DNA from 4 places in the Neobacillus sp. BF23-41 genome. Region 1 is predicted to be linked to each of the others. Evidence: predicted binding sites of a transcription regulator. Region 1 holds the regulator's gene; each other region holds the start of a gene.

Evidence for each region. The regulator Rex, encoded in region 1, represses fermentation and respiration genes when NADH is low (regulators of the CRP and FNR family bind a similar motif). The targets are predictions, from matches to a motif close to TTGTGAAATATTTCACAA.
Region 2: qoxA (cytochrome aa3 quinol oxidase subunit II) is a predicted target of Rex. The motif match lies at 5,168-5,185, and genes of this name have one in related genera.
Region 3: AB7942_RS02645 (TIGR04053 family radical SAM/SPASM domain-containing protein) is a predicted target of Rex. The motif match lies at 1,155-1,172, and genes of this name have one in related genera.
Region 4: AB7942_RS11055 (formate/nitrite transporter family protein) is a predicted target of Rex. The motif match lies at 1,635-1,652, and genes of this name have one in related genera.

The regions. Positions count from the first base shown of each region.
Region 1 is NZ_JBGBPR010000017.1:1,001-8,565, reverse strand. Features, by position in the region: gene AB7942_RS21565 (sulfite exporter TauE/SafE family protein) at 1-437, opposite strand, end outside; gene ystJ (NADP-dependent malic enzyme) at 664-1,911, opposite strand; gene AB7942_RS21555 (redox-sensing transcriptional repressor Rex) at 2,070-2,726, opposite strand; gene moaC (cyclic pyranopterin monophosphate synthase MoaC) at 2,763-3,260, opposite strand; gene AB7942_RS21545 (ABC transporter ATP-binding protein) at 3,438-5,357, shown strand; gene tsaD (tRNA (adenosine(37)-N6)-threonylcarbamoyltransferase complex transferase subunit TsaD) at 5,646-6,671, opposite strand; gene rimI (ribosomal protein S18-alanine N-acetyltransferase) at 6,668-7,117, opposite strand; gene tsaB (tRNA (adenosine(37)-N6)-threonylcarbamoyltransferase complex dimerization subunit type 1 TsaB) at 7,130-7,565, opposite strand, start outside.
Region 2 is NZ_JBGBPR010000011.1:167,990-175,554, reverse strand. Features, by position in the region: gene AB7942_RS17845 (phosphatase PAP2 family protein) at 1-520, shown strand, start outside; gene pssA (CDP-diacylglycerol--serine O-phosphatidyltransferase) at 615-1,241, shown strand; gene qoxD (cytochrome aa3 quinol oxidase subunit IV) at 1,308-1,601, opposite strand; gene qoxC (cytochrome aa3 quinol oxidase subunit III) at 1,601-2,206, opposite strand; gene qoxB (cytochrome aa3 quinol oxidase subunit I) at 2,196-4,172, opposite strand; gene qoxA (cytochrome aa3 quinol oxidase subunit II) at 4,162-5,124, opposite strand; gene AB7942_RS17815 (iron-sulfur cluster assembly accessory protein) at 5,499-5,801, shown strand; gene AB7942_RS17810 (Hsp20/alpha crystallin family protein) at 5,864-6,286, opposite strand; gene AB7942_RS17805 (spore germination protein) at 6,299-6,541, opposite strand; gene AB7942_RS17800 (spore germination protein) at 6,562-6,828, opposite strand; gene AB7942_RS17795 (Cof-type HAD-IIB family hydrolase) at 7,045-7,565, shown strand, end outside.
Region 3 is NZ_JBGBPR010000001.1:549,673-557,237, reverse strand. Features, by position in the region: gene AB7942_RS02655 (Cof-type HAD-IIB family hydrolase) at 1-455, opposite strand, end outside; gene AB7942_RS02650 (metal-sulfur cluster assembly factor) at 733-1,041, shown strand; gene AB7942_RS02645 (TIGR04053 family radical SAM/SPASM domain-containing protein) at 1,252-2,376, shown strand; gene AB7942_RS02640 (Crp/Fnr family transcriptional regulator) at 2,458-3,156, opposite strand; gene moaA (GTP 3',8-cyclase MoaA) at 3,519-4,535, shown strand; gene ric (iron-sulfur cluster repair di-iron protein) at 4,609-5,304, opposite strand; gene AB7942_RS02625 (molybdopterin molybdotransferase MoeA) at 5,545-6,810, shown strand; gene mobB (molybdopterin-guanine dinucleotide biosynthesis protein B) at 6,798-7,346, shown strand.
Region 4 is NZ_JBGBPR010000005.1:224,294-231,858, reverse strand. Features, by position in the region: gene AB7942_RS11070 (SH3 domain-containing protein) at 1-295, shown strand, start outside; gene AB7942_RS11065 (SH3 domain-containing protein) at 425-679, shown strand; gene AB7942_RS11060 (methylated-DNA--[protein]-cysteine S-methyltransferase) at 713-1,252, opposite strand; gene AB7942_RS11055 (formate/nitrite transporter family protein) at 1,686-2,510, shown strand; gene AB7942_RS11050 (VanW family protein) at 2,699-3,700, shown strand; gene AB7942_RS11045 (bifunctional metallophosphatase/5'-nucleotidase) at 3,885-5,642, shown strand; gene AB7942_RS11040 (hypothetical protein) at 5,709-7,391, opposite strand; cobalamin riboswitch at 7,558-7,565, shown strand, end outside.

The DNA.
Region 1 (7,565 bases):
GTAACCAACCCGACGACTGCCGCTTTCTTAATGAGAAGCAGGTTGCCAGGTTTCACTTTTTTGTTGTTTGCCTTTATTTTTTGAACAATAAATAAGCGTACAACCAGTATTACAGCCGACAAAAATAACATCCCTGCTGTTAACCAATGCAAAGAATGGATCGGAATCAAACTGGCTAGTTTTGAACCTAAATAGGAGGCAACTGCACCAAATCCACCGACGATTAAACCGGTTTTAATTGAGATATTTCCTTGACGAAAATGACTGTAGGCACCTGACATGCTCGTAAACACCATCGCTGCTAGTGATGTCCCTAACGCCATATGTATTGGTACTCCAAAAATAACTGTTAAGATGGCAATAATAAAGCCGGAGCCGCCCGCCCCAACAAATCCTAATAATATCCCAAGCACAAACATCGTCAGCACAATCGCCAACTTCATCCCCTCCGATTGCAAAACCCTAGATGTCCTTCTAGGAAATGTTAAAATTACTTACCTAAAAACGTGCTCATACCCACCGATTTAAAAAAGAAAAAAACTATCATTCATTATTGTACTAAAAATTTAAAAGGTATATTGGAAATATGCCCTAATTCCCAAAATTTGAAAGACTACCTCTAGATTGAGGTAGTCCTCCCTTAAAAGCTTGATTTTACTCGACCTAAACATGAACTGGTTGTTTTGCTTCCGCTAGTGCTAATAGGCGTTGTTTAATTTCCTCAACATTGACAATTCTTTGAGCTACCCCTGTTTCCATTGCAGCGGAAGCAACTGCTGCTGCTACTTGTGCTGCGACCCTAGGGTCAAAAGGGTCTGGAATAACATGATCAGCATGAAGTTCTTCATCTGAAATTAATCCAGCAATTGCATAGACCGCGGCGAGCTTCATTTCCTCGTTGATTTCCTTTGCACGGACATCTAAAGCGCCGCGGAAAATTCCTGGGAAAGCAAGCACATTATTAACCTGGTTCGGAAAATCAGAACGTCCTGTACCCACTACAAGTGCTCCTGCTTCTTTGGCCGCATCGGGCATAATTTCCGGTACTGGGTTGGCCATGGCAAAGATAATCGGGTCACGGTGCATAGAACCAACCATTTCCTTTGTAACGGCCCCAGCTGCTGATACCCCCACAAACACATCTGCGTCAAGGAACGCATCGGCTAACGTTCCTTGTTTTTGCCCGCGATTTGTCATTCGCGCCATTTCATCTTTGAATCGATTCATTCCGAACGGGCGGCCTTCATAAATAATTCCTTTTGTATCACATAAAATAACATCCTTCACGCCCATATGCAGCAGGAGCTTAACAATTGCTACTCCAGCTGAACCTGCTCCGTTTACGGCAACACGAATATCTTCAATTTTTTTATCCGCTAATTTTAATGCGTTGATTAGACCAGCGGCTGTTACAATCGCGGTTCCATGCTGGTCATCATGAAAAACAGGAATCTCGCAGGCTTGGCGGAGGCGGTCTTCAATTTCAAAGCATTGCGGCGCAGCAATATCCTCCAAGTTCACTCCGCCAAATGTTGGTTCTAGCAGCTTGACGGTTTCTACGATCTGGTCTGTGTCAGTGGTGGCCAAGCAAATGGGAAAGGCATCAACATCTGCGAACGATTTGAATAACACGGCCTTTCCTTCCATCACAGGCATCGCAGCTTTTGGTCCAATGTTTCCAAGCCCCAGGACCGCTGTCCCATTGGATACAACTGCGACAAGATTGCCCTTCGAGGTATAATCATAGACTTTATTTTCGTCTGCATAAATGACCAAACATGGCTCTGCCACACCGGGTGAATAGGCAAGGCTTAAATCTTTTGCATTATGTACTGCCACCTTAGAATAAATCCCAACCTTGCCTTGGTGTTCCTTGTGCATTTTTAACGCTTCATCCCGTAAAATTGACATTGAATTTCCCCCACTTCCCGGCTAGTAACCGCTTGCATTTTATCTACCTACATCTTAGTGCATAAGAAAGTATTTTTATAGATTATGTAATTAAAAAAAGCAGGGATTTAATATACAAAAGGCCTTCCACAAATTTTGTGGAAAGCCTTTTTAACTAATTATTCTTCATCTATTTCGACCGTTGGATAATGCTTTAAAAAGTAGACTAGCGATTGAAGCTCCACAGCCAAGTCAATATGATGGACCCTTATTAATGGTGGAACATTTAACCTCGCTGGAGTGAAATTTAAGATCCCTTTTACATTCGCTTGGACCAGTCGATCGGTTATCATTTGAGCGGCAGGAGCCGGAACCGTTAATATCGCCACTGAAATATTAGTTTCTGATAACACCTTCTCTAAATCATCCATAGGATGAACGGGTACCTCGCGAATCATAGTTCCCATTTTGTCGGGATCCACATCGAAGGCGCATTCTATTTTTGTGTTATTATTTTTTAAAAAGTTATAGTTTAAAAAGGCAGTCCCAAGATTTCCGACTCCTATTAAGGCAACCTTAGTTAATTCATCCTGATCTAAGGTCTTTCGGAAGAAGGATATTAAGTAATTAACATTATACCCATAGCCCTTTTTTCCTAACGCACCGAAATAGGAAAAGTCGCGGCGAATCGTTGCTGAGTCTACCTTTACTGCTTCACTCAATTCCGCTGAAGAGACCCTTTGCTTGCCTGAACTTTGCAGGTTTTTTAGAAATCGATAATAGAGGGGCAGCCGTTTTGCTGTCGCCTGTGGTATTTTCGTTGTTTCATTACTCATAATCTCCCACACCCCATGAATGGTTTAGTTAAAAATTTATTTAACTCTTTCATCTCTTTTAAAATCACCGTTTTTACCGCCTGTTTTTTCGACAAGATACGTCGGTCCAATTACCATACCTTTATCAACGGCTTTACACATATCATAAACCGTTAAGGCACATGCGGATGCGGCTGTTAACGCTTCCATTTCTACGCCTGTGTTCCCCTTCGTTTTAACGGCTGCAGCAATATATAATTGATAGTTCTCATCCTTATCCTGTTCCCAAGAGAAAGAAATATTAACACCTGTTAATGGAATCGGATGGCACATTGGAATCAAATCCCATGTCTTCTTTGCTGCCATGACAGCTGCTATCTGGGCCACTGCTAAGACATCGCCCTTCTTCATCTCATTATTAGTTATTTTATCATAAATTTCTTTACTAACGGTAATGCTGGAATGAGCAAGCGCCGTACGTGCCGTTTCCGGCTTATCACTGACGTCGACCATTTTTGCTCTGCCTTCTTCATTAAAATGCGTAAATTCTGCCATATAAAAAATCCTCCCATCAAATCATACACTATTTTTCCTTATATGTGTGTGAAACTTTGAACTATATATTACATTTTATGTCGGTTTAAGACTTCACTCCGCTAATATGGCGAGCAGTTTATTGCCGACATACCGGGAATAAGGTACACTTATCCTATGTAATAGAGGTGAATGAGAATGATTTTGCTACAGGTTAATCAATTACAAAAATATTATGGTGCTGACCTTATTTTATCGAATATTAAGCTCGAATTACAAACTCGGGACCGTGTTGCCCTTGTTGGACGCAATGGGGCGGGAAAATCGACATTATTGAAGATTATAGCCGGACACTTGTCACATGATGGCGGAGAAATCATCAAGCCAAAAGAGGTGACGATTGGCTATTTAGCTCAAAATACTGGGTTAGAATCATCATTATCCATATGGGATGAAATGCTGACGGTTTTTGAACCGCTGCGATTAATGGAAAAACAACTCCGCACACTTGAAGAACAAATGGCTGATCCCCTCGTTTTTGAAGACAGTGGCAGGTACGAAAGAATCCTAAAAGAGTACGATCATCTTCAGGTCAAATTTAAAGAACTGGGAGGGTATCAGTATGAGGCAGAGATGCGCTCCGTCCTTCATGGGCTGAATTTCCATGACAAATCCTTGATGATATCTAGTTTAAGCGGCGGGCAAAAAACTCGTCTAGCCCTTGGTAAACTCTTGTTAACCAGGCCTGATATCCTAATATTGGATGAGCCCACAAACCACCTTGATATTGATACGCTTTCCTGGCTGGAGCAATATTTACAAAGTTATCATGGGGCGATTTTGATCGTTTCCCATGACCGCTATTTTTTAGATAAAGTTGTTACTCAAGTTTATGAAGTTTCCCGTAAGCAAATCCAAAGGTTTACAGGCAACTATAGTTCTTACCTTGATCAAAAGGCGGCAAATTATGAGCGTGATTTAAAGCTTTTCGAAAAACAACAGCAAGAGGTCGCGGATCTCCAAGACTTTATCAACCGGAATTTAGCGCGGGCATCGACAACCAAACGTGCCCAAAGCCGTCGTAAAAAGCTTGAAAAGATGGAGATGATGGATCGTCCATTAGGCGATGAAAAGTCTGCTTCCTTCTCGTTTGAAATTGAAAAACAAAGCGGAAATGATGTTTTAACAGTGGATTCACTCGCTGTTGGGTACGAGGGTGATATGGTTTCAGAGTCCATTTCTTTCCGGGCCTATAAAGGTGAAAGTATCGCCTTGGTCGGACCGAATGGTATCGGCAAATCAACACTTTTAAAAACAATAATCAAAAAGTTGCCTGCACTTGATGGAACCATACTCTATGGGACAAACCTTCAGATTGGGTATTACGACCAGGAGCAAGCTGAATTGACCTCCAATAAGCGGGTCTTAAATGAACTCTGGGATGACTATCCACTAAAAAATGAAAAAGAAATACGTACGGTGCTCGGTAATTTCTTATTTTCTGGTGATGATGTCTTAAAAATAGTTTCCACCTTAAGCGGCGGTGAGAAAGCCCGTCTAGCATTAGCTAAACTGATGCTGGAGAAAGCAAATGTGTTAATTTTGGACGAGCCTACCAACCACCTTGACTTAGATAGTAAGGAAGTTCTAGAGAATGCTTTAATAGATTACCCGGGCACGATATTGTTTGTCTCACACGATAGGTATTTTATTAACCGGATTGCCACAAAGGTCTTAGAACTTAGTCGTCATGGAAGTACAGAATACCTCGGGGATTATGATTATTATTTAGAGAAGAAACTAGAGCAGGAAGAACTTGCGGCACTAGCCATGGCCGCAACAGCAAAAAGGGCAGCACAAACGGATGCTTTTGAAAAAAACTCTTATCAACAGGATAAGGAAAGTAAAAAACAAGAGCGTCAGCGCAAAAGGAAATTAGAAGAAATGGAACAACGAATTGAAGAGCTAGAAGAGCAAATTCAAGAATTCGAGCAGCAATTATGCGAACCAGACATTTTTCAAAATCATGAAAAAGTGTTGGAAATCAACATAAAAAATGAAAAGGCAAAGTCTGAACTCGAGCACTTAATGGAAGAATGGGCGGAACTTGCTGAATAATTATGCAAAAACCAGGCATTCGCCTGGTTTTTTGTTTATTATGACAATTATCGACAAATTTTGATATGATGGCAATAATTCATTAAGTTATACACTTTTCCACATTCTTATTCACAATACAAACAGGACAGTTTCAATGTTATTTTTACTTTTCCACATTATCCACAATAAATTCCTTACTTATCCACATTATACACAGATAACACCCCACTTATCCACATTCACCAGTTTTTGATCTGCATTTTTATAAAATCTTATCAACAAAAAAACTCTTCTTATCCAGAAGAGTTATTCATTGTATATTTCGATATCCAGTCCCGGGTTGGCATTTAGGGAAAGGTCTGCTCTAATTCCTTTTTCGAACATCACGCTTCCAGCAGCAGCAATCATCGCTGCATTATCAGTACATAGGGATAATGGCGGAATCACTAATTCAATTCCAGGTTTCTCTGAAAAGGTCTTTTCCAAAGCATTTCTAAGGCCTTTATTGGCGGCAACTCCGCCAGCCACTAATACTTGTCCTACCCCATATTCAGCGACGGCCTTTTCTGTTTTCTTCACTAACACTTCAATCACGCTGGCTTGAAAGCTTGCAGCAAGGTCTTCAGGGGCAATTATCTCACCGCGTTGCTCGGCATTATGAACCGTATTAATAACAGCAGATTTTAAGCCGCTAAAGCTAAAATCATAGGAACCTTCTTCTAACCATGCCCGAGGTAAATTAATTGTCGGATTTCCAGCCTGCGCCAAACGGTCAATATGTGGACCACCAGGGTACGGCATGTTTAACGTTCGCGCAACCTTGTCGTAGGCTTCACCAGCAGCGTCATCCCTTGTTTCGCCGATGACTTCAAAATGTCCATGTTCCTTCATATAAACAAGCTCTGTATGCCCGCCTGAAACGACCAGAGCAAGGAGCGGGAATTTTAACTCAGTGACAAGCCTGTTCGCATAAATATGTCCAGCAATATGGTGGACTGGAACTAGTGGTTTGTTTTGAGCAAATGCCAATGCTTTCGCGGAATTTACCCCAATTAAAAGAGCACCGACTAATCCTGGTCCTTCTGTGACAGCAATGGCATCAATCTCAGCAAAAGTAACATTTGCCTGCTTCAATGCTTCCTCAATGACAATAGTCATTTGCTCTACATGGTGGCGGGAGGCTATTTCTGGAACCACACCACCGAAGCGTTTATGACTTTCAATTTGCGATGCGACAACATTTGCCGCAATTTCTCTGCCATTTTTAATAATGGCGACAGCCGTCTCATCACAGCTTGTCTCAATACCCAAAATCCATTGATCTTTTTTCATAAATTTACCCACATCACTAAACCATCTTCCTGATTATCTGAATAATAATTTTTGCGGATCCCGCCATTTTGAAAACCAAGCTTTCGATAAAGAGATTGTGCAACATGATTGGTCACACGCACTTCAAGGGTCATACTCTTTGCTCCCATCTCTTTGGCCACTGTCATCATTTTTTGCATGGTTGCCTCACCAAGTTTCCTGCCCCTATATTCAGGCAGAATGGCCACATTCGTTACATGTGCCTCATCGATCACGATCCAAGCCCCACAGTACCCGAGGATTTTGTTACTTTCCTCTAGGACGATATAAACAGCAAATCGATTATTATGCAATTCATTATAAAATGCTTCACGACTCCAGGGGGTTGTAAATGATGCATGTTCTACTTCTAAAATTTGGTCAATGTCCTCTTCCCTCATCTTGCGAAAAACAAAAGAATCTACCATAACTCTCTATTCCTATCCATTTAAAATTTTTCCTTTCGCTTCTAACCATTTCGCTTCAGCTTCAGCTAAACGGATATAATTTGGAACAAAAGAATGAATGTCCTCCCCTGGTTTATCCTTACCAAGAAGGGCAAGTTCAGCCGGACGTGGATTTTGTTCCGTACTAGCTGCGAAAATAGCCTGTGATCCTAATGCTGCTTCAATTGCTGCTTGATGGACTGGTAAATCATTTCCGACAAATAGTATCGCTTTTCCTGAATTTTTTAGATCCTCTGCACGGTCCACTAACATGACCAAACGATCCTCTTCAATCGTTTGTAGTTCGTCATTTTGATATTGATACAAGCCAGTATAGACCTGTCCCCTTCTTGCATCAAATAGAGGTGACACATAACCATCAAAGTAGCGACCGACCCCAGATGCTAAAATTTCCAAGCTGGAAATGCCT
Region 2 (7,565 bases), on a different contig from region 1:
TCTTACAAATGTGATGAAATTTTTTACGTTTATTGGTTCTGCCCCTTTTGTCATTGTTCTTAGTCTTTTTCTGTTATTTTTTCTCTATAAAGTACTTCATCATCGCTTGGAATTACTATTGTTTGCTGCGGCAATCACGGGATCTGCGATATTAAATGGTATCTTAAAGCAGTTTTTTCAAAGAGTCCGTCCTGATTTCCATCGTTTAATTGATATTGAAGGCTATAGTTTTCCAAGTGGACATGCGATGAATGCTTTTACGGTTTATGGGATTCTTTCTTTTTTATTATGGCGTCATATTCCAAGCAGGTTTGGCAGAGGTGTGTTAATCTTCGTAAGCATGGTAATGATTTTAGCAATTGGAATCAGCCGAATCTATTTAGGTGTCCATTATCCAAGCGATATAATTGGCGGCTATTTTGCAAGTGGGTTCTGGATTACAACAGCGATTTTGTTTTTTCAATATTACCAAGAGAAACGTTATAATAAGAAGAAACAACGAGAAAAGGGTATTGCATGATTATCTTAATTAGTATGGAGTGATACATATCATCAGAAACAGTATTCCTAATTTATTTACAATTTCTAATTTATTTTTTGGATTTTTATCAATTATGTATTCTGCGCAAGGGGATTACAAAAACGCAGCCATTTTAATTTTAATAGGGATGATGCTCGATAGCATGGATGGGCGAATTGCAAGAATGTTACGGGTGGATAGTGAATTGGGGAAAGAATTAGACTCTTTAGCGGATGTAGTTACCTTCGGGGTGGCCCCTGCAATGATGGCATATTATTCCTACTTCTCTGAATTTGGGGTAGCAGGCATGGCCATTTCTGGTCTATTTCCTTTATTCGGTGCCTATCGGTTAGCACGGTTTAATATTAATGCGGTCAAATCATCCAATAAGTATTTTACTGGTGTCCCAATAACGGCCGCAGGAGGATTGTTAACACTTCTTACCTTGTTCCACGGGAAAATGCCAGCGATTATCCTTCCTTTTGCCTTTTTTATTCTGTGCTACTTGATGGTTAGTACCATTAAAATTCCTAGCCTAAAGGATATCCCGCTGCCAAAATACGGAATTATCGTCACACTATTTTTGGGATACGCCATATACCTTGTCTTTAAAAAAGAACAGCACCGCTTTCCATACTTCATATACGTAGCAATACCGCTTTATATAGCTTTTATTGGCTACCAATTAGTTCGGAACAAAAGAAAAAATAGTCCAAAATAAAGAAGGGTGTCAGGCACCATGTGAAATTTTCACATGGTGCCTGACACCCTATTTCTATTTCCTTACTTACATTCCAAACGACATGACCCAAATGGATCCAGCAACGGTTACGAAGGCAATGAAGAAGCCGTAGATGACGTTGATGATCTGGGATTTTCCGTCTTCCCCTTCGTTCATATGCATGAACATATAAAGTTGAAGAGAAGCCTGGATTACAGCTAAGGAACCTATAATCCAGAGTATTGTTTTAAAAGGAAGATTGGTTTTCAGTGCCACACCAAGTGCAGCAAAGGTTAGTACTAATGACATGATGAAACCTAACACGTGTGTAAGTGGAAACCCTTTGGTATTTTTAGCCATTATGACACCATCCTTGCTAAATACACAAATGTGAAAATAAAAATCCATACAACATCTAAAAAGTGCCAATATAAACCGATAATAAATGTTTTACGGGCAGTTACAGGTGTTAAACCTCTTTTTAATATTTGAATAATCACCATTGTTGCCCAGCCGATACCCATGCTCACGTGCAGTCCATGTGTACCAAGTAATACAAAGAAGCTAGATAGAAAAGCACTAGTTTGCATTGTTGCTCCTTCGTGAACATAATGGATGAACTCCGTTATCTCCATGAATACGAAGCCAGCACCAAGTAGAAGGGTAATAATAAACCATAATAATAGACCATTACGATTATGGCGACGCATCTCATAGATCGCAAGACCGCAAGTAAAACTACTTGTTAATAAAAGGATGGTTTCGATCATTACATCTTTTATTTCAAAAAGGTCCTTTGGTGTGGGACCACCAGCATACCTTGCATTTAATACAGAAAAGACCGCAAAGAGAGTTCCAAAGAGGACAATCTCAGCTCCTAAGAAAATCCAGAATCCTAGAATATTCATCCGGTTCTGTTCAGTTTGATATTCGAGTGGTAAGGCTGTGTTTACATTAGCCGACATGGCTGTTCCCCCCTTTATCGACGTTACGCCATGCTTTTTCCGTTTCCTTTATTTCGTCAACTGTAACATGGAAGCCATCGTTATAATCGAACGAACGAATGATTAACCCAATAATTATTCCAACAGTGGCTACAAGAGCCGCAATTTTCCATTCAAAGACAAGGAAGAACCCGGCGATGCCAAAGATAACCCCCATATAGATTGGTAAGCCGGAATTACTTGGCATATGGATTTCTTTAATTTCGTCGTCTTTCAGGGTCAATCCTACGTTATCCTTTTTCATATACCAGAAGGCATCAACAGATTTCACTTCAGGTAATTTCGCAAAGTTATAGAATGGAGGGGGTGAAGCAGTAGCCCATTCTAAGGTTCTTGCATCCCATGGGTCGTTTGAAATATTACGGTCCGCATAGCGTGCACTCCAATAAATGTTATAGCAAAGAGCACCAAATCCGATAGCTAAAATCACTGCGCCAATGGTAGATAACATGAATAATGGTGCATAGCCTGATTCAGCTGAATACGTGTATGAACGGCGGACAGCACCGTTTAAACCTAGGAAAAACATCGGCATAAACGTTAAGTTAAATCCAATCGTAAAGAACCAGAAATGAATTTTACCGATTTTTTCATTTAGCATATGTCCGAACATTTTTGGCCACCAGTAATATAACCCGGCAAACACCGCAAACACAACACCAGGAATTAACACATAGTGGAAGTGAGCGACAAGGAATAGGGTATTGTGATATTGATAATCTGCAGCACCCATGGCAAGCATTACCCCAGTTACACCACCAATGATAAAGCAAGGAATGAATGCAAGCGCCCACAGCATCGCTGTTGTAAACTCGATTCGACCTTTTCTCATCGTGAATAACCAGTTAAACATTTTGACACCCGTTGGAATAGCAATCATCATCGTCGTAATGGAGAAAACAGAGTTGACTCCTGGTCCGGCTCCCATCGTAAAGAAGTGGTGAACCCAAACAAGCATACTTAATAACGCAATTCCAACAATGGAGAATACCATTGATTTATAACCGAACAGCATTTTTCTAGAAAAGGTTGAAATAACCTCAGAGAACATCCCAAATGCTGGAAGAACAACGATATATACTTCAGGGTGACCCCATAACCAGAATAAGTTGGCCCACATCATATCCATACCGCCACCGCTTAAGGTGAAGAAGTGCGTTCCAAAGATCCGGTCAAAGGTCATCAAGGCAAGTGCAACAGTGAAAATTGGAAAGGAAGCCACAATAATGACAGATGCAATGAATGAAGTCCAAGTAAACATTGGCATTTTCATTAGTGTCATACCTTTAGTTCTCATTTTTAAGATAGTTACGATAAAATTAATTCCTGTCATTAACGTACCAATCCCGGCAATTTGCAGGGCAATAGCGTAATAGTTATTTCCGATCCCAGGAGTAAATTCTTTACCTGCAAGAGGGAAGTAGGCTGTCCAGCCGGCATCCGGGGACCCTCCAATAACAAACGAAATATTAAACAACATAGCACCACTAAAGAACAACCAGAAGCTTAGAGCGTTAAGTTGAGGGAATGCCACGTCACGCGCGCCAATTTGCAGCGGGATTACCACGTTCATTAAACCAATTAATAATGGCATTGCCGCAAACAAAATCATGATCACACCGTGTGTGGTAAAAATTTCATTGTAATGCTGCGCATCTAAAAATTTCATCTCTGGACGAGAGGTTTGAGCCTTCATTAAAAGACCATCTACGCCTCCCCGGAAAAACATCAGCACACCAGAAAGGATGTACATAATCCCAATTCGTTTATGATCAACGGTTGTTAACCATTCTCTCCAAAGCCATTTCCATTTCTTTAAATAGGTAACCCCTGCTACAATTCCTATCATTGTTAATAGAATAGCAATCTGAGAACCTAGTATTAATGGGTTGCCGACAATAAAAAAGTCATGCCAATTAATGCCCATCGTGCTCACCTCCATCTGATTTTTCGCCCATGTCCATAGAATGCCCATTTGTTTCTTTCTCTTTAAAAATCTTTCCTTTGACGCCATGTACTTCGTACAATTCAGGATTTGTATAAGTTTTAGAATTCATATCAGCATGATTTACCCAGGCTAGATGAGTTCCAAGGAATGTTTCACGACCTAAGTGTGTAGGTTTTAGAAGTTGATTGTATTTCTTTTCTGTTAACTTAGGGGCAGTATCTTTGACATCCTTAACCCACTTTTCAAAGGCTTGCGGGGATTTCGCTTCAACTGTAAATTCCATTTCTGCATATCCCTTGCCGTTAAAGTTTGTATTTCTACCTAGAAATTCTCCAGGCTTGTCTGCTGTGAGATACAACTCTGTCTCCATTTTGTTCATGGTATACTTTTGACCACCTAAAGCAGGAACCCAGAACGATTGCATTGTACCAGCAGAGGTTAACTTAAACTGTACCGGAGTGCCAGCAGGAATATTCACATAGTTCACTGTCTCGATCCCTTGTTCTGGATAGCTAAAAATCCACTTCCAATCAGCTGATGTTACATTAATGGTAATAGGTTTTTTATTTTCATACCCGGCAGGTACTTTCTCTAATTTATATATTGTTTTAACAGTAGGAATCGTTAAAGCAATGACAATCAGAATAGGAATGACAGTCCAAATAATCTCTAATTTTGTACTTCCGTGTTCTTCAGGCGGTTCGTAATCTGCATTTTCAGGTTTCGCACGATATTTCCAAATGATATATCCAAATAAACCGAATACAACGACAACCACCAACAGCATAAAAATAAGTGACCAGTTAATTAATTCTAGAATGTCACGTGCGGCAGGGCCTTTTGGATCAAAGACGACCATATTCGTACAGCCGCTTAAAAGTAAAGTTGGTACTAAAGCTAACAGTGGAATGATGTAGCTTTTTTTAAACATGAATATTTCTCCCTTCTAGAATGTTCATTTTTTGATATGATTATCGTGAATTCATTCACAAACAAAACAAGACTAATTCATTCCTTCATTGTAATAGATGTAAGAATTTAAATTAATTATCATTTAATATTAATTAGTCTGTATGTATTTCCTAAAATCTATATTATCAACATTGCTGTGATGTTAATATAGGTTTTTGGATTAAATTGTGACAAATTTGTTAAGGTTTTAAAATCCCTTACTAGGAAAAATTAGGTAAGTTGATTTTACAAAAAGTGCATTTATGACTTTTGTTGTTTCAAAGCTAAACATTGTCTATTTTGGATTTAAAGTGGGATAATATAAAGGAATACATAGATAGAGGAGAGTAAAAAATGAAGGTAAAAGTTAATCGGAATGCAGCAAAAGCATTGAAGAAAATGATGGAACAAGAAGAGGCACAAGGGAAATTGTTTCGAGTATATGTGACAAGTATCCACGGAGACCACGCCCATTATGAATTAAAGCTTGATACACCAACAGAAAACGATGTAGTGGTTACAAGTGATAAAGAAATTGACTTTATTCTTGATAAAAATGATCCGACATTAAATAATATCTGGATTCAATATTTCCAATTACCAAAAGAAGAATGGCTAATTACCAACCCAACAATGGGCGTTCATCATCACCATTAATAAAACAAGAAAAAACGCTTGTGAGTTCACTGCGTTTTTTTTGTGACTATTTTCTTTTCTTTCTATTGACTATTATTTAACACACTTTTTCGAGGATATGATATATGAAGTAGTCCATTATAAATTTGTGTTTGCATTAAATGAACATATGTTGGTTCTGGAAGTTCAATTACACGTTCAAAATCACCATATATTCGCTCTCTTTTCATTTCCATTTCAAATGGTAGAACCGGCTTTATTCTGCCATTAATTTTTAAATGTGTATTTGTGATTAAGTTAATTGAAAGATCTTCTTGATTTACTCCAGGTATTTCAAAAATAATAAAGTAATAATTTTCATTTTGATATATATCAAATTTTGGATTACATACCGCTTCTCTAAAAAATTCATCAGGATGTTTTTGCTTAAGTACACTAGACCAAAAATTGCTCTCTCTATATTCATTTGTAATCTCTAGCCATTTTCTCATTTTTTCTATATCCATCTTACTACTCCTTTAAATTTGATTGGCGATAGGCATAGAAGGGTTAGCTATTTGATCCTGATCACTAATATCTGGATCTATATTGCCTGAGTTCATAAGAGAAGAAGCAGGTGAAAAATCACCTAAAGAAAAATTTGCTCCGACAAATTTACTATTGGCAGTATGGCTGTTATGCACAGTGGGACCTATATCAACATTTCCGTTTTGCGTAGCTCCATTAATCTTAAAATTTAAAATATTTATTTGAAATGGCATATCATATAACCCCTATAATGTTAGATTGGTAGTACAGGTTGAATGGGTTTATTTACATTAGCAACATCAGTAGTTCCAATTGAAGTTTGATCATTGACGTCAGGATCATTTAATAGGTTTTCCATCATTGCCTCAGTCGGTGAAGTGTCTCCATATGAAGCATTAATTCCTTGTGATTTAGTATTGGAAGTGGGACTATTATGAGATGCTTCCCCTATAGTTATGGAACCATTACCCGAAATACTATTGATTTTTAAATAATATAAATTGATTACAACCGATGGCATCTTTAAACACCTTTCTATCCTTTGGCTTATGGGTACTATATGCGATGGTGTGCCTATTTGTTACTTAATGGTTGTTGTATTAGAAATGTTTTGGATTTCACTTGACTCTTCTTTGTCTACCGTAAATATATTATGTAAACTTAATTATTTGATTAATTTTTAGTAATGGTGTTAATCTTATAGATGGAAAAGTAAGAAGGGAGCACTTTAATACATATGGATAATTTTAAAAATGATGTTGAAATCAAATTAGTAGCACTTGATATGGATGGCACACTATTAAATAATAAAGGCCAGATATCGGAAGCAAATCGCCAGGCAATTAAAGCAGCAAAGGACAAAGGAGTTTTTGTCGTACTAAGTACTGGACGTTCTGTGATTACTAGTCGAGAGCATGCTGATTCATTGGAGCTAAATTCATATTTGGTAACGGTAAATGGAAGTGAGATTTGGGATGAGAAACGGGAACTAGTGGAAAGGAATTTGGTTAAATCGGAGCTGGTTGAGTGGATGTGGGGGTTAACGCAACAGCATAACACAAAATTTTGGGCGATTAGTACCGAGCGTAATTGGCATAATGAAATGCCGGCTGACCTACATACACTGGAATGGATGAAATTTGGCTTTAATATCGATGATGACGCAACAAGAGCACTAATCTTTAATGAATTACAGGCTAAAGGTGAATTTGAATTAAGCAATTCAACCCTGAAAAACATTGAAGTAAATCCAGCTGG
Region 3 (7,565 bases), on a different contig from region 1:
AATAAACTCGTGGGTGAATCATTTAAATAATTTGCCAGATCTCCCGTAGTGATTTTTGGATTGCCAAAGTTGAAAATATCTAACAGCTTTTCATCGTGATAATGGAAGTAAACATCATCGATCACTTCGGCAATTATATTATGGAAGTGGAAACTTCTGCACGCTTCCACAATTTCTTTTGCCACCTTTATATCAAGAGGTTCATGATAAAATCCCCAATCAGGTTTTCGAGGGTGATGCATAAATGCTCCATTGAAATTGACAATCGGTGTGTCTAAATCCAATTCCCGATAGTACATCTCACTGGAACGATAAGGCCTTCCTGTTGCAATCATAACGATATGACCTTGTTCTCTTGCTTTTTTAATAATTCCGTGTGTTTTTAATGATATCGTTTTATCATCTTTTAATAATGTCCCATCTAAATCTAATGCAATTAAGTGTCTATCTGTCATAATAACTCCTTCTAATTATAATTTTCATCGCTAATAAAGTGCGTCGCTTTAGGAAAAAATTTATATACATGTTACACTGCAATTATGCATTTAATACTTAGTGGAATTTCTTATTCCTATCTTTACTATGTTAACAATTTTATATCTAAACTGTAAAAAAATTCACACCAAAAGATATAAAAAAACTATATACTTTTTTTAACTAAGTCTCAATCTTAGCATGCTTGATCATTTGCTATAATAGAGTGGGACAAGATAATGAAGGAGTGGATCAAACATGAATGAAGAACTAAAAGAAAATATCATGGGTGCCTTAGAACTAGTAATTGACCCTGAACTAGGGGTAGATATTGTTAATTTAGGATTAGTATATAATGCTGAAATGGATGAAGAAGGAAATGTAACGATTACCATGACGTTAACTTCAATGGGCTGCCCACTTGCTGGAACAATTGTTGACCAGGTTAAACGGGCATTGGCCGACATTCCGGAGATCAAAGAAGTAGAAGTAAATATTGTTTTTAATCCTCCATGGAATAAAGAAATGATGTCACGTTATGCGAAAATCGCATTAGGAATTCGCTAAGCTTAATTAGAGGCTTTTGAACTCTCAGTAAAATAAGCGTATTTTTTAGAAACAGCAGATTTTCTGCTGTTTTTGTATTTTTCTTCACGTTTCAGACATATCTAGCATACTGAATGTGAGATAGTTCACTTTTTTCAAATATAAACACCTTTATAATACAGATTAATAAGGCTGTTGGATTTGAATAGCCGTTATTAGGAGGCGTTTCATATGGCTATTAGCCGAGATTTTAATAAAGACCCTTTTATCGTAATATGGGAACTCACTAGAGCTTGTCAATTAAAGTGTCTACACTGTCGTGCCGATGCACAGTATAAAAGGGATCCACGTGAACTATCATTTGAAGAAGGAAAAAATTTAATTGATCAAATATATGAAATGAACAATCCGATGCTTGTTTTTACTGGCGGAGACCCGCTGATGAGAGAAGATGTTTTTGATATTGCGAAATATGCAGTTGAAAAAGGCGTACGGGTATCAATGACCCCAAGCGCGACACCAAATGTAACAAAAGAAGCAATTGAAAAAGCAAAAGAAGTTGGTCTTGCTCGCTGGGCATTTAGTATTGATGGTCCTAGGGCTGAGATTCATGACCATTTTAGGGGAACAGCTGGATCATTTGACCTTACCATGGAAAAAATAAAATATTTGCATGAAGTTGGATTACCAATTCAGATTAATACGGTGATTTCCCGTTACAATATTGACTACCTTGATGAAATGGCAAAAATGGTTGAAGATTTAGAATGTGTGTTATGGAGTGTTTTTTTCCTAGTGCCAACAGGAAGAGGTCAACAATCAGATATGATTTCTCCAGTTCAACATGAAAAAGTATTCAGATGGCTATATGATTTAAGTAAGCGCGTGTCTTTTGATATCAAAACAACAGAAGCCATGCACTATAGACGTGTTGTGATTCAACAAAAAATGCGCGAAGCGAAGGAAACAACAGATGAGATTGAGTATTTAAGTGCATTAACAGAAAAAGGATTAACAGGCTCTATCGATGGTTTAGGACGAGCACCAAAAGGTGTTAATGATGGTAATGGTTTTGTTTTCATCTCCCATATTGGCGATGTATATCCAAGCGGACTATTACCCGTTAAAGCTGGTAATATCCGGGAAACGCCATTAGCTGAAATTTATCGTGAATCACCAATTTTCCAATCACTAAGAAACCCAGATCTTTTTAAAGGGAAATGTGGTGTCTGTGAATTCCGTCATGTTTGCGGGGGATCAAGGTCTAGAGCTTATGCAATGACTGGAGATTATCTAGAAAGCGAGCCATTCTGCGTTTATATTCCTAAATCATTAAGAGAAAAGCAAGAACAGTAATTAAAACCGATAAAAAAGGCTGCCTTATTATAGTGAGACAGCCTTGCGTATATAGATAACTGCAAATAAGTATAGGCTAGCCTATTCGATATTGCAATAAACGGCAGAACAATTTTCACAGTCGATTTCATTTTTTAAGTATTGTAAATCCAATATTGAAATCTTTCCTTTTTTAACTGAAATGATTTTATCTTTCTTTAGTTCACTAAGTATACGGTTTGTACTCTCACGTGATGTACCGCAGAAGTTGGCAAGTTCTTGGTTGGTTAACGGCAGATCTATTAAGATTTCATTATCTTTTTGAATACCATAACTATTCGACATACGGATAAGTGTTGAGAAAAGGGCACCTCGTTTTCCATTTAAAACGAGGTCGCGAAATTTTGTTTGTGTTTTCCGGAAATGATCACTCATCCATTTCATAAATTCAAAAGCAAGCTTACTGTTTTGGAAAATTTCACTTTCGATTATATCCTTTTTTATTGCTACGATTTCTCCTTCTTCAAGAACCATTGCACTTAATAAATATCTGGGGTTATCAGTAAATAGGGTTAATTCCCCGCATATATCATTTTCTCCACAAATTCTTAATGAAAGTTCACGGCCATCTGAAGTAATTTTACTGATTTGAATTTTGCCGGAAATGATAATGTAAAGTTCTTCCGCAAGCATTCCTTCTTGAAATAAAAAGCTTCCTTTTTCACTTTTAAATTTCCGGTCTGCAAATTTAAGCAATTCTTTTATTTCAATTGAATGAGTTGGTTTCATTATTGCTGTCATCAGCTTCACCTCAATGTGTCATATTAACAATCATCTATTTTCCATAGTGATCAATGTTTAGTTTGTTAGTACCATTTTATCTCATGAGGAATCAATAAGAAGAAGTAAACAATGACAATATAGTGAAAACTCATATGAAATTAATCATGTTTATTTATTTTCTATTTGAATTATCGTTTAAATGAATAAAATCTGTAGAGGAAATTTTTTTCCAAAACAGTTATTTATAGATTGTAAAACATCTGCTAAGATAAGAATTGTATTAAAAAGTATTGTTATAGTGAATAAAGTAACAGTTTTTTTATCTAAAGACTGGTACACTGAATATCATTAGGTTCCAAAAATAATGGAGTTGATATGGAATGGAAAAAACCATTATTAAAGATAAATTAAATAGACCATTGCATGACTTAAGAATTTCTGTGATTGATCGATGTAATTTCCGTTGCCAATACTGTATGCCAGCAGATCAATTTGGTCCTGATTTTGAGTTTCTTCCTAAAAGTGCTTTGCTATCCTATGAAGAGATCGAACGAATAGCGAAAATATTTGTTAGTTTGGGTGTGGAAAAAATTCGCCTAACTGGAGGAGAACCTCTTCTTCGAAGAGATATGCCCATTCTTGTTAAGAAGCTGTCAGCTATTGAGGGCTTACTTGATATCGGATTAACGACGAATGGTGTGCTCCTGCCGAAATTTGCCAAAGATTTAAAGGAAGCAGGACTCAAAAGAGTAAATGTCAGCCTTGATACCCTAAACGATGAATTGTTTGGCCAAATTAACGGGCGTGGGGTTGGAACTGGGCCAGTTTTGGAAGGCATTGAAGCAGCGAAACAAGCAGGTCTTGGGGTCAAAATAAATATGGTTGTCAAAAAAGGTTTGAATGATACTGAAATTATTCCAATGGCAGAGTACTGCAAGGAGAACAGTCTGGAGCTTCGCTATATAGAATTCATGGATGTTGGCTCCACGAACGGCTGGAAAATGGATGATGTTATTACAAAAAAACAGATTTATTATTTGTTAAAAGAACAATTTGATATTGAACCTGTTGACCCAGCCTACTACGGAGAAGTGGCGAAGGTGTACCGCTATAAAGATAAAGATGTGAATGTAGGATTTATCACGTCTGTTTCGGAATCGTTTTGTTCAAGCTGCACTCGTTCTCGACTTTCAGCGAATGGTCAGATTTTTACTTGTTTATTTAATGGGAATGGGCATGATATCCGTAATTTTATGAGAAACGGTGCCTCTGATGAAGAAATCCGTGAGCGGGTGAGCGCCATTTGGAATGGACGAGATGACAGATATTCAGACGAACGAACAGCCGAAACGCACAAAAACCGTAAAAAAATAGAAATGTCCTATATTGGTGGTTAAACTCTCTTCCATGAAGAGAGTTTTTTTGTAGAAAGAAACAGCCCGCTTTAAGAAAAGCGGACTGTTGATTTTATTAAAGATACCTAGGAAATAGGATGTTGTTTTCAAGATGCACATGCATAAAGGTTAATCCTTCTAACGCTTCCAAGCGTGCATATACTAATCGGTACGTACCGCATGCATCCAGAGGTAGAGTGTAGTCAGAAGTTACTGCACGGATCTCTCTTAAAATTTCACCGGCATGGTCATGTTCTTTTTCTAATTCAACAATCATTGCAATTGCTTCTTCACGATTCTCCACGGTTCCATCTGCAAGCTGCTTAATTAATGGGAATACAACAGCTTCCTCTTTCGCCATATGCTCCATCAATTCTTTTTTGAATTCATAGAAGAGTTCGTAAACCTTAAGTAACTCTGGATGGTTATCTCCATGGACACGTGAAACCTTCGTTACATAGGGACTTAGCATAGTTAGTTCCTCTTCAGATACACGATGGTAGTTTGAAATAACATGATCAATAATTGTAGTTGAATCAGAATTAGTCCAAACCTCAACATCTTTCTCGGTGTTTTCGTATTTATCAAAAACTTCTTTTAATTCATCTAACAAAGTATCAAGGTTAAGCCTAGTTTGAGCAACTGCTTCTGTTAATGAGATATTACCACCGCAGCAAAAATCGATTCGGTTCTTTTTAAAAACATCACTTGTTTTAGGTAATTCGTTAACAATATCTTTAACTAATGAATTAGCTGTAATTGTGAAACTCATCTTTAATTTCCTCCCAAAGTCCAAGATTAAATCTAACCTAATCATAATGTAAAATAGAAAAAAACTAGGTGACCTGAATCACACATTCCCTATGATTTTATATTTTTTGGCAAGATTCTTTTATTTTGTGACATTTGATATGTTAGTTAGTTTTTAATAAGCTTATAATGTTGATTAGTCGATGACTAATAGTACATATCACAATGGATAGATATTTGTTTAAGGCAGGAGCTGATTATTTTGTTCGAAAGAAGAAGACCGATACCAATTGGAGAAGCGGTCAAAAGCATAATGGAATATCAATTACTTGGTGTGACCGAACAAGTTTCGATAAATGAAAGCTTTGGCCGCTTTTTATCGGAGGATTTGATCGCAACTAGCGATGTGCCCCATTTTGACCGTGCACCGTATGATGGCTTTGCTGTTAGGTCAATCGATACACGTGAGGCTTCGCTATCCAATGTAGTTGAATTTGAAGTGGTCGATCACATCGGCGCTGGAATGGTTTCTACTAAAGTAATAGGAGAGCAGCAAGCTGTTAGGATTATGACTGGAGCAATGATGCCAGTTGGAACAGATGCTGTCGTTATGTTTGAGGTGGCTAAGGCCTACGAAAAGAATGGATTCTCATATATGTCCATTAAACGCAGCTTTAAAAAGGGTGATAACGTTTCGTTCAGTGGTGAAGATGCCAAGCAGGGTGAAGTTTTGGTGAAAAAAGGAACATTGATAAATCCTGGAATTCAAGCCATGCTTGCAACATTTGGATATGAACGAGTGTCCGTTGCGAAAAAGCCACGTGTTGGTTTGTTTGCAACAGGGACAGAGCTTTTAGAAGTAAATGAATCCTTGGTTCCAGGAAAAATTCGTAATAGTAATTCACATATGATTGCAGCCCAAATTGAAAGAGCGGGAGGCATTGTTCATTATTTTGGAAAGCTTCCTGATGAATTTGACACTTGCTTTGAAGCAGTCCAAAAAGCAATAAATGAAGTAGACTTATTAATTACCACCGGTGGGGTTTCAGTTGGGGATTTTGATTATCTGCCTGCTATTTATGAAAAGCTTGGGGCAGAGGTTTTCTTTAATAAAGTTGCCATGCGGCCTGGGAGTGTGACGACGGTTGCACAGCACAATGGGAAGCTTCTCTTTGGGCTTTCGGGTAATCCTTCGGCTTGTTATGTAGGCTTTGAATTGTTTGCCCGCCCAATTATCCGTAGGATGCTTTTTTCAGAAAAACCTCACCTTCGTAAAGAGCAAGCACTTTTAGAAGTCGATTTTCCTAAAGCCAATCCATTTACAAGGTTTGTCCGAAGTTCTACGTTTATAGATGCGGGAAGACTAAAGGCAACACCGAGTGGACTTGACAAGTCTAACATTATTATGAGCCTTTCTGGAGCGAATTCGTTGATGATTCTTCCAGGCGGAACTAGAGGCTTTACAGCCGGAAGTGAAGTGGACGTCCTTCTGCTTGAAGACCAGGTTGGCAGTTTGTGGCCGTGGTAAAGCCTGTCGTCTTTCAGGTGGTTGGTTATCAAAATAGTGGTAAAACCACGATAACAGCCAAACTAATCGAAGACTTAGTAAAAAAAGGACTTAAAACAGTTACGATTAAGCATCATGGTCATGGAGGCAGGCTTGCAGCCCTGCCACAGAAAGATACAGAAAAACATCTAAATGCAGGTGCACTTGCCTCGATTGTTGAAGGAGATGGAAGTTTAATGTTACAGGCTGACAATTTCTATCCATCACTAGAAGATCAGATCGAGTTAATGAAATTCTTTCATCCAGATGTAATATTAATCGAAGGTTATAAGTTAAAGTCCTTCCCGAAGTTACTGCTATTAAGAGATGAAAGTGACCTTTCTTTGTTAGATACCGTAAGTAATGTTTCTGCTATTGTATATTGGAAGGAAGAAATGCAGGAGCAAATCACATCAAGAATCAAAGTGCCCAGCTTTCATATCAACGATGAAGGTGCATTAATCTGGACTGCGCAAGTACTTCAGGAGCATGTTCATAATATTGATCAAAAAAGTTAATAAAATTGTCAAATCTGTTACTTTTATCACAGCTTGAAATATGGATTTACTCTACAATTCAAATTAGGGGATATAATGTTTGTTAAAATAGAATTATGGGTCTTTAATGGAAATACAGCAATCACTCATCAGATAACCGACCTAGAGATGATTGAAGTTACCTAGTAGATGATATAGATTTGCTGTACTTCCATTTTAACCTAAACAAATTTGTCACAA
Region 4 (7,565 bases), on a different contig from region 1:
TCTTTTATTGAAAAATAGCGGTGTGCTTACACCGCAAACTGCAAAGGTTATGAAGAATAGCGGGAAGGGATGGTACATGATTCATACCTCCTTAGGAGCTAAATGGGTGTATATTAATCCAAAACCATTGAAATATCTACAAGTAAAAAAACAAGAAAAATTGTATAGCAAACCATCCATATCGTCTAAGACATACGGGCAGATTACTCCACAAAAAGTAAAGGTCTTGGCTGACCGTGGAGATGGATGGTATCAAATTTCCACTAAAATGGGAGCTAAATGGATTAATTATTAATTTCACACGCTAAAAAATAGTACTGGTAAAACCCTTAGCTACCTGAAAAAGGACATTATAACAAAAGCAGGTACAATCAACCTAGGATACAGCACTGCCTCCCTTGGAAATGGGAAATACTCTGTAGTGATGGCAGCGACAGACACAACTAAAAACCGTTCGAGCGTGACAACTACTTTCGTTGTAAAAATAGTGGTCAAACCAAAAAAGGGAAAAGTAACTGTATCACGTCTTAATGTACGTGCAACAACATCAACCAAAAGCAAGGTAATAAGTACTTTAAAGAAAAATCAATCAGTAACCATTGTCTCAACAACAGGTTCATGGAAAAAAATCAAATTTGGTAAAGCAACAGGTTATGTTTCAAGTAAATATATAAAATAAAAAAGGCAGAGACTTTCTCTCTGCCTTTTTGGTTTATTTAGCATGTGTGATTACACCTTTCAAACTGGAGGGTTCTTTTTCCAAATCTAACAGTTTTTCCTTCATATCTAAACCGCCGCGAAAACCAGTTAATTTCCCATTCTTACCAATCACACGATGACAAGGAACAGTAATTAATATCGGGTTTGCCCCAATTGCGGCGGCAACGGCACGTACCGATTTAGGTTTCTGCAGGAGTTCCGCGATTTCTGAGTAAGTATGTGTGCATCCATAGGGAATTTCATTTAATACGTTCCAAACAGATTGTTGAAAGGGAGTCCCGTGAAAATCAATTGGAAAGGTAAAAGACGTGCGCTTTCCTTGAAAATATTCGGTGAATTCGTCTACAAAAGGTTGTAATTTACTATCATCACGCTCCAAAAGGTGATGCGGGAGTTTTTTTTGAACCCAAGTCACCAGTTCTTCTAAGTCCTTATGATCGGAACCTACATAACAAAGTCCATCTACCGTTGCTGCGAGATACATTTTCCATGGACCATATATAAACAAACTCCAATAAATTTTCTTTTCCATTGTATAAACCTCCATTCTTTATTCCTTTCGGATCATTTGACGATACGCTGATGAAGTATGGCTGGTTATTTTTTATAAAAGTGTAGCAAAATGGGCTGGGTTAGGGATACCGACTAACATACTGGTTTATCATCATATGAAGGAACATTATTGATAATTGCCTGTCATCTTTCTTCTGTTAGACCATTCGTCTCCGTCCGTAACTCCTGTGGTGTTTTTACACTCTTCACCATATCACCTCAGAATCAGTATACCTTTATTAAGAAAGGGAAGTAAGATATTTTGAATATAAAAGCAAGATTACAAAGGTAAATGTAAGCGCTCTAAAATAGTTAAAGAAATATTCACAGGATTTTAAAAGAATTTGTTATAAAATAGAAGTATGTTAAATATTTCACATACTAAATGGTTCATTTAAAAAGGAGTATATCATATGGGATATAGTAAACCCGAAACAATCATGGAAATTACCGTTGAAAATGGAGTGAAAAAATCAAAATACCCTCCTTTACAGACCCTGATATTAGGTTTTGAAGCAGGTGCCTTCATTGCTTTAGGTTATTTACTTTTCATCCGTGTCACAGCAACTTTAACAGGAAATTTAGAGGGGTTAAGCAGTTTGATTGGTGCGTCTGTCTTCCCAATCGGCCTTATCCTCACCTTGCTTGCAGGTGGTGAGCTATTAACAGGAAATATGATGGCTGTGCCTCTAGCTCGAATGGCGAACAAGATTAGCACTAGACAGGTTGTCTATAACTGGTTTCTTGTTACGGTCAGTAACTTTATCGGGGCCATTTTTGTAGCATACTTTTTTGGACATATGGTTGGACTTACCGAATCAGGCCCCTTCTTGGAAAGAACGATTAGTATTGCTGACCATAAATTAGAAGCAACCTTTCTCCAAGCCTTCGTTTCGGGGATTGGCTGTAATTGGCTGGTGGCAGCGGCAGTGTGGCTTTGTTATGGAGCAAACGATATGGTCGGAAAAATTGCAGGTATTTGGTTTCCAACGATGGCATTTGTCGCAATCGGATTCCAACACGTTGTAGCGAATATGTTTGTGATTCCTGCAGCGATATTTGCCGGCCATTTTACTTGGCTAGGATATATTGAAAATTTTATCCCTGTCTTTCTAGGCAATGCGGTTGGCGGATCTGTCTTTATCGCACTCGCATATTGGCACGCCTATAAGAAAAATGAACCCACATATTCGGAACCATTAGTGGTTCAACCAATGATGAAAAGCAGCGTAAGATAATTTACAGCTTAAAAAAATTATATATCTTCACTGATAAAGCTCCTTACATCTAAGGGGCTTTTTTGCATATTAATCAATACTTATAAGTCATATTGACATGCAAACGGGAATAAAATCCAAGAATGAATGGACTTCGTTTGGAGGTCAGCATTTACTGCATGAAAATAAAGGATAAGAGGTTGGGGGAAATGACAAAGAGCTCGTGGCTAGTATCAATTTTATTAATTTGTAGCTTATTAATTATTGCCGGATGTACAGAAAAAATGAATACAGAAAAGACAGTTGAAGAAAAAGTAACTGAACCAGGACAACAAAAGCTCAATAAAACACCACCAGAACCACCACAAAAAGAAGAACCAAAACCAATTAAAGTAAATGTCATTGATCCGAATACAAATGCTATTTTGGAAACCTTTTTACCGGTGGAAATGGGTTTTGGAACCGATAATGAAACCTACAAAAAGGAACTTGAAAAATGGGCAAAGGATTTAGCAAGAGGGACGGAAAGTACCAAAGGATATGACCAACGAATGGTTCTTGATAAGATTGGCCCCAATGGTCAAATCATTAAAGGCAAACCTAGAATTATCTTAGAGGAATCAGAGTTAGTTGAAAAGGTCATAACAGCATCGGCAACGGGTGGAGATATTGAACTACCTTTATATGTGACCGAGAGCGGTTATAAGCCTGTGGATGTTGACCAGTTAGGGGAAGTTGTCGTAGCAAGCTTTACAACGAGATTTAATAGCGTAGTTGTAGGGCGTTCAAAGAATATTCAGCTGTCGGCCGAGGCCATTAATAATATCATTGTCGGAGCGGGAGATATTTTCTCATTTAATACCACTGTTGGTCCAAGTGATGCCGCCCATGGATATCAAAAGGCGAAGGAAATTGTAAATAAGCAACTAGTCGACGGTATCGGCGGAGGAATTTGCCAGACGTCATCAACCCTGTTCAATGCAGTGGATCAGGTAGGTGTTAGTTATATTGAAAAACATCACCATTCCTTGTCGGTTGGGTATGTACCTGCTGGCAGAGATGCAACCGTATCTTATGGTGGACCGGACTTTCAATTTCAGAACAACACTGGTGCTCCATTTATTATCAAATCCATTTATAAAAAGGGAACCCTGACCATTGAAGTAAGAACATCAGTAGCCTACCAAAGTCTGATCGCCAAACATTCGTGAGTGTCAGGCACCAAACTACTACTTTTAATATTTTTAACATAATAACCCGCTATTAATCTTCAACGTTTAAGTTGAAGATTAATAGCGGGTTATTATCTTTGACTGAATAGAAAATTTTGTATATTCCTTAACTGGAATGCGAAAAATACCCTTGGTTCTTTTAGAAAATTGTAGGAGGAATAGTATGAAATTGTTTCAAAAAGCGCTTCTTTCCTTATCGATCCTAGCACTGGTGGAGATAACGGGAAATCAAAGTGCTACTGCTCATGCCCTAAGGGATATGGATCATCAATTTCAAACTGTTAATAGGCCTCAAGTTGTAGAGGTTAGCAGACAGAAACCTTCGAATGGAAAGAATCAAGGGTTATCTGAAGCATATCATGGACATAAATCCAACCGTCCAGAAACGGTCAATCCCAAAAAGGGAAAGCCACCGGCCGCAAATATTCGTTTCATTCAGGTCCAACTATTAGGGATTAATGACTTGCATGGCCAATTAAATGTGACTCGGAAAGTAAATGGGAAACCGGTTGGTCGAGTGGATTATTTAGCAGCCTATTTAAAACAGCGTGAGGCTGAAAATAAAAATACTCTATTGGTGCAAGATGGAGACATGGTGGGAGCCAGCCCCCCTGTGTCGGCCCTTTTACAGGATGAACCGACAATCGAGATCTTGAACAAACTGGGTTTTGACATCGGTACTGTTGGTAATCATGAATTTGATGAAGGCTTAACGGAACTGATGCGCCTTATTAAAGGGGGAACACATCCGAAAACAGGAAATTTCGCTGGATCAAATTTCCCATGGATTGTTGCCAATGTGGTCAATGAGAAAACAGGAAAAACGATTCTCCCTCCTTATCAAGTGATCAAAGTAAATGGGATGCCCATTGGTTTTATCGGTGTGGTAACTACTGAGACTCCAAAGCTTGTTGTCCCTAGCGGTGTGGCAGGATTACATTTCACGGATGAAGTAGAAGCAATTAATCGGAATGTAGCGGAGTTGAAAAAACAAGGGGTAAAATCGATTGTCGTTTTAGCACATAACCCTGGTACATCAGGTCCAAACGGAGAAAATCCAGTAGGGCAGCTTGTCGATATCGCAAACCGGGTCGACGATGAAGTGGATATCATCTTCGGCGGCCATAATCATGCCTATATGAACGCAACGATTGACAATAAACTAGTTGTTCAATCCTATTCCTATGGAACTGCTTTCTCTGATGTTGATCTTGAGATAGATCCTAAAACAAAGGATATTGTCTCAAAAAGAGCTGAGATTGTAACTACCTTTCAAGAAGGAATCGAGCCCGATCCCGAAATAAAGAAAATGATAGAAGGATATGAAGCTAAAATAGAACCGATAGTTAATCAAGTTGTTGGATCTTCATCTGAAAGTCTGACGGCAAAGCAAAATGAAAATGGTGAGTCAGTGCTTGGCGATTTCATTGCGGATGCACAAAGGAAAGCGTTGAATACCGAATTAGCCTTTATGAATCCTGGCGGCATTCGAGCAGATATTGATCCTGGCGATATCACCTGGGGAGAAATTTACACGGTACAGCCCTTTAATAATGACCTTGTCAAAATGTCGATGACGGGACAGCAAATCCGTGAATTGCTCAACCAGCAGTGGGGGGCAACAAAAACGAACATGCTGCAGATTTCTGGCTTAAGCTATACTTGGGATCCAAATAAACCAGCAGGGCAAAGGGTAGTGAGCACCAAGCTTCCAGATGGCACGGAAATGGATCCTAATAAATCCTATTCTGTGACAGCGAATATTTTTCTTTCTGGAGGAGGAGATGGATTTACTGTATTTACTCAAGCTAAAAACAAAGAAGTCGGCCCCGTTGACCTTGATGCATTAGTTAACTTCAGTAAAGCCCAGCCAAAACCGTTCACTTATGGCATTCAAAATAGAATACAAAGGGTTCAGTGACATCCTTGGTGTTTTAAAAAATGGGTGTCAGGCACTAATTAGTGCCTGACACCCATTTTTGTTTCCCTATTGTAATGCATCTATTACTAACTCTTTTGCCGGCAGGAAGTCTCCGCCAGTGTCCAAGTAGCGAACGGTTACTTTATCTCCTTCTTTTAAGTAGATAGCTAGCGGGACTCTTTCCGAAGAGATGATAAAGTTTTGGCGATTGTCTAATAAAAAAGAAACAATGGTGAAATCTTCGTTTTGTTCTTTATAGACTCTCACCACTGTTCCGCTGATTTGCTTTTCATCCGCTTTAGAACTTCCGTCTACAGTGCCCTTGCCCCTTTGTAGGGCTGTTTTATATTGTTTTAGGGCCTCATTTGGAGTATTGGCGTACACAGAAATTTCTGGATTAGCTGCAGAGACGATAAAGTAATTTTGCAGAAAACCGTTCGAATCCAATACAGACGTTAACCAGCTTGCTTCTCCGTAAAAATTGTAGAGAATCGGCATTTGCCCATGCCATTTCTTTTCAATAAATTTCTTCTCAATGATCTGCAAGGCACCCTGTGAATCCATATAAGATTGCTCTGGATTTCCGGTATAGAAAGTTGCTTTTCCCGTCCTTGAGTTAGTCAACGAGTAACCAAGCATAGAATCTACGCCTTCTTTAGGACTTGTGAAATCAGTAAAATAATACATCTTTCCATTTTCATCAAAGATCGGACTTACATTTGACTCAGTTCCTTCATCAGATGGGAGTTTCACGTCAGATTTTCCGAATTTACTATTCCAAAATCCATGGACGAGGTTCCCATAATAGCTGTTTTGCAGACTAACTGCTTCAGGTGAGACCGCGCCATCAATAAATTCGGGGACATTTGAAATATGATAATCTTTCATTGCGCCACTCTTAGAATCAACTACAACTAGCCCTTTGGCCGTAAATCCATTTCGGGCTGAAATAAATTCACCATAAGTACGGATGTAAAAAGGTTTTCCTTCTTCGTCAATTTCTAATTGAACATCTCCGTAGAAAATCTTCTTGGGATATTGCATGCGAATATGCCGCTCGATTTGTCTATTAAAATAAGAGGAAGGGGTATAAACCATTTCGGCTTTAATAAATTTTGGATTAGCGCTAGAATCCGTTGCACTTAATGAAAAGTAACCAGGAGTTCTTTCGCCTTTCCACCATTTAAAAAATCCAGAAAATTCAACGGGAGCAATATATACATAATCACCGTTCAGTTTTTGAATCTGAAGATTTCCAAGCTCAAAGTAGCTTGTGTTCGGTACTTGCCCAAAAGCCTTTTTCATTTTGTTACGTGCAAACTGCGGTGGAACGCTAGCTGGTGTTTCCTTCTCATCAAAGGTCTGAATCTCTACCTTTTCATCCATCTTTGCTACTTGATATTTTTCATCGGCATTAAAAATGAAGGCGGTTAAGAAATAAATTCCTAGACCTAGACTTGCTAGAAAGAGAAGTCCTTTAATCTTTCTTTCTGTGCCTTTGGCAAGAACTGCTCCGCCTACAGTGAGGAAGATTGCTAACGGCCATAAAGAAGTGAAGTTTCTATCAAAATTACTAAAATAAAAGAATGAAAACACTGCAAGCATAAGAAAAACCATAACAGCAATGAAGACGCCGATTTTTTGTTTTTTATCAACTTTTTTATTTGCCTCTTCATGTTTAAAAATGGGTATTAAAACAAGTGCTGAAGCTATTCCAATGATCATCGTAAATAGAAAAATGTTCCCCATAAAATTGCCCCTTTTCACCTTGGACTTTCTTAATATACGGAAACTAAACCAAATAGGTTTCATTTTTATTTAATAATAGACTTGAATTATATTGGTGACTATACTATTATTTAATTTAATTGATTCACTATATATTGTTTCGATGAATAATTATTAAACTATATATTGTGTTAG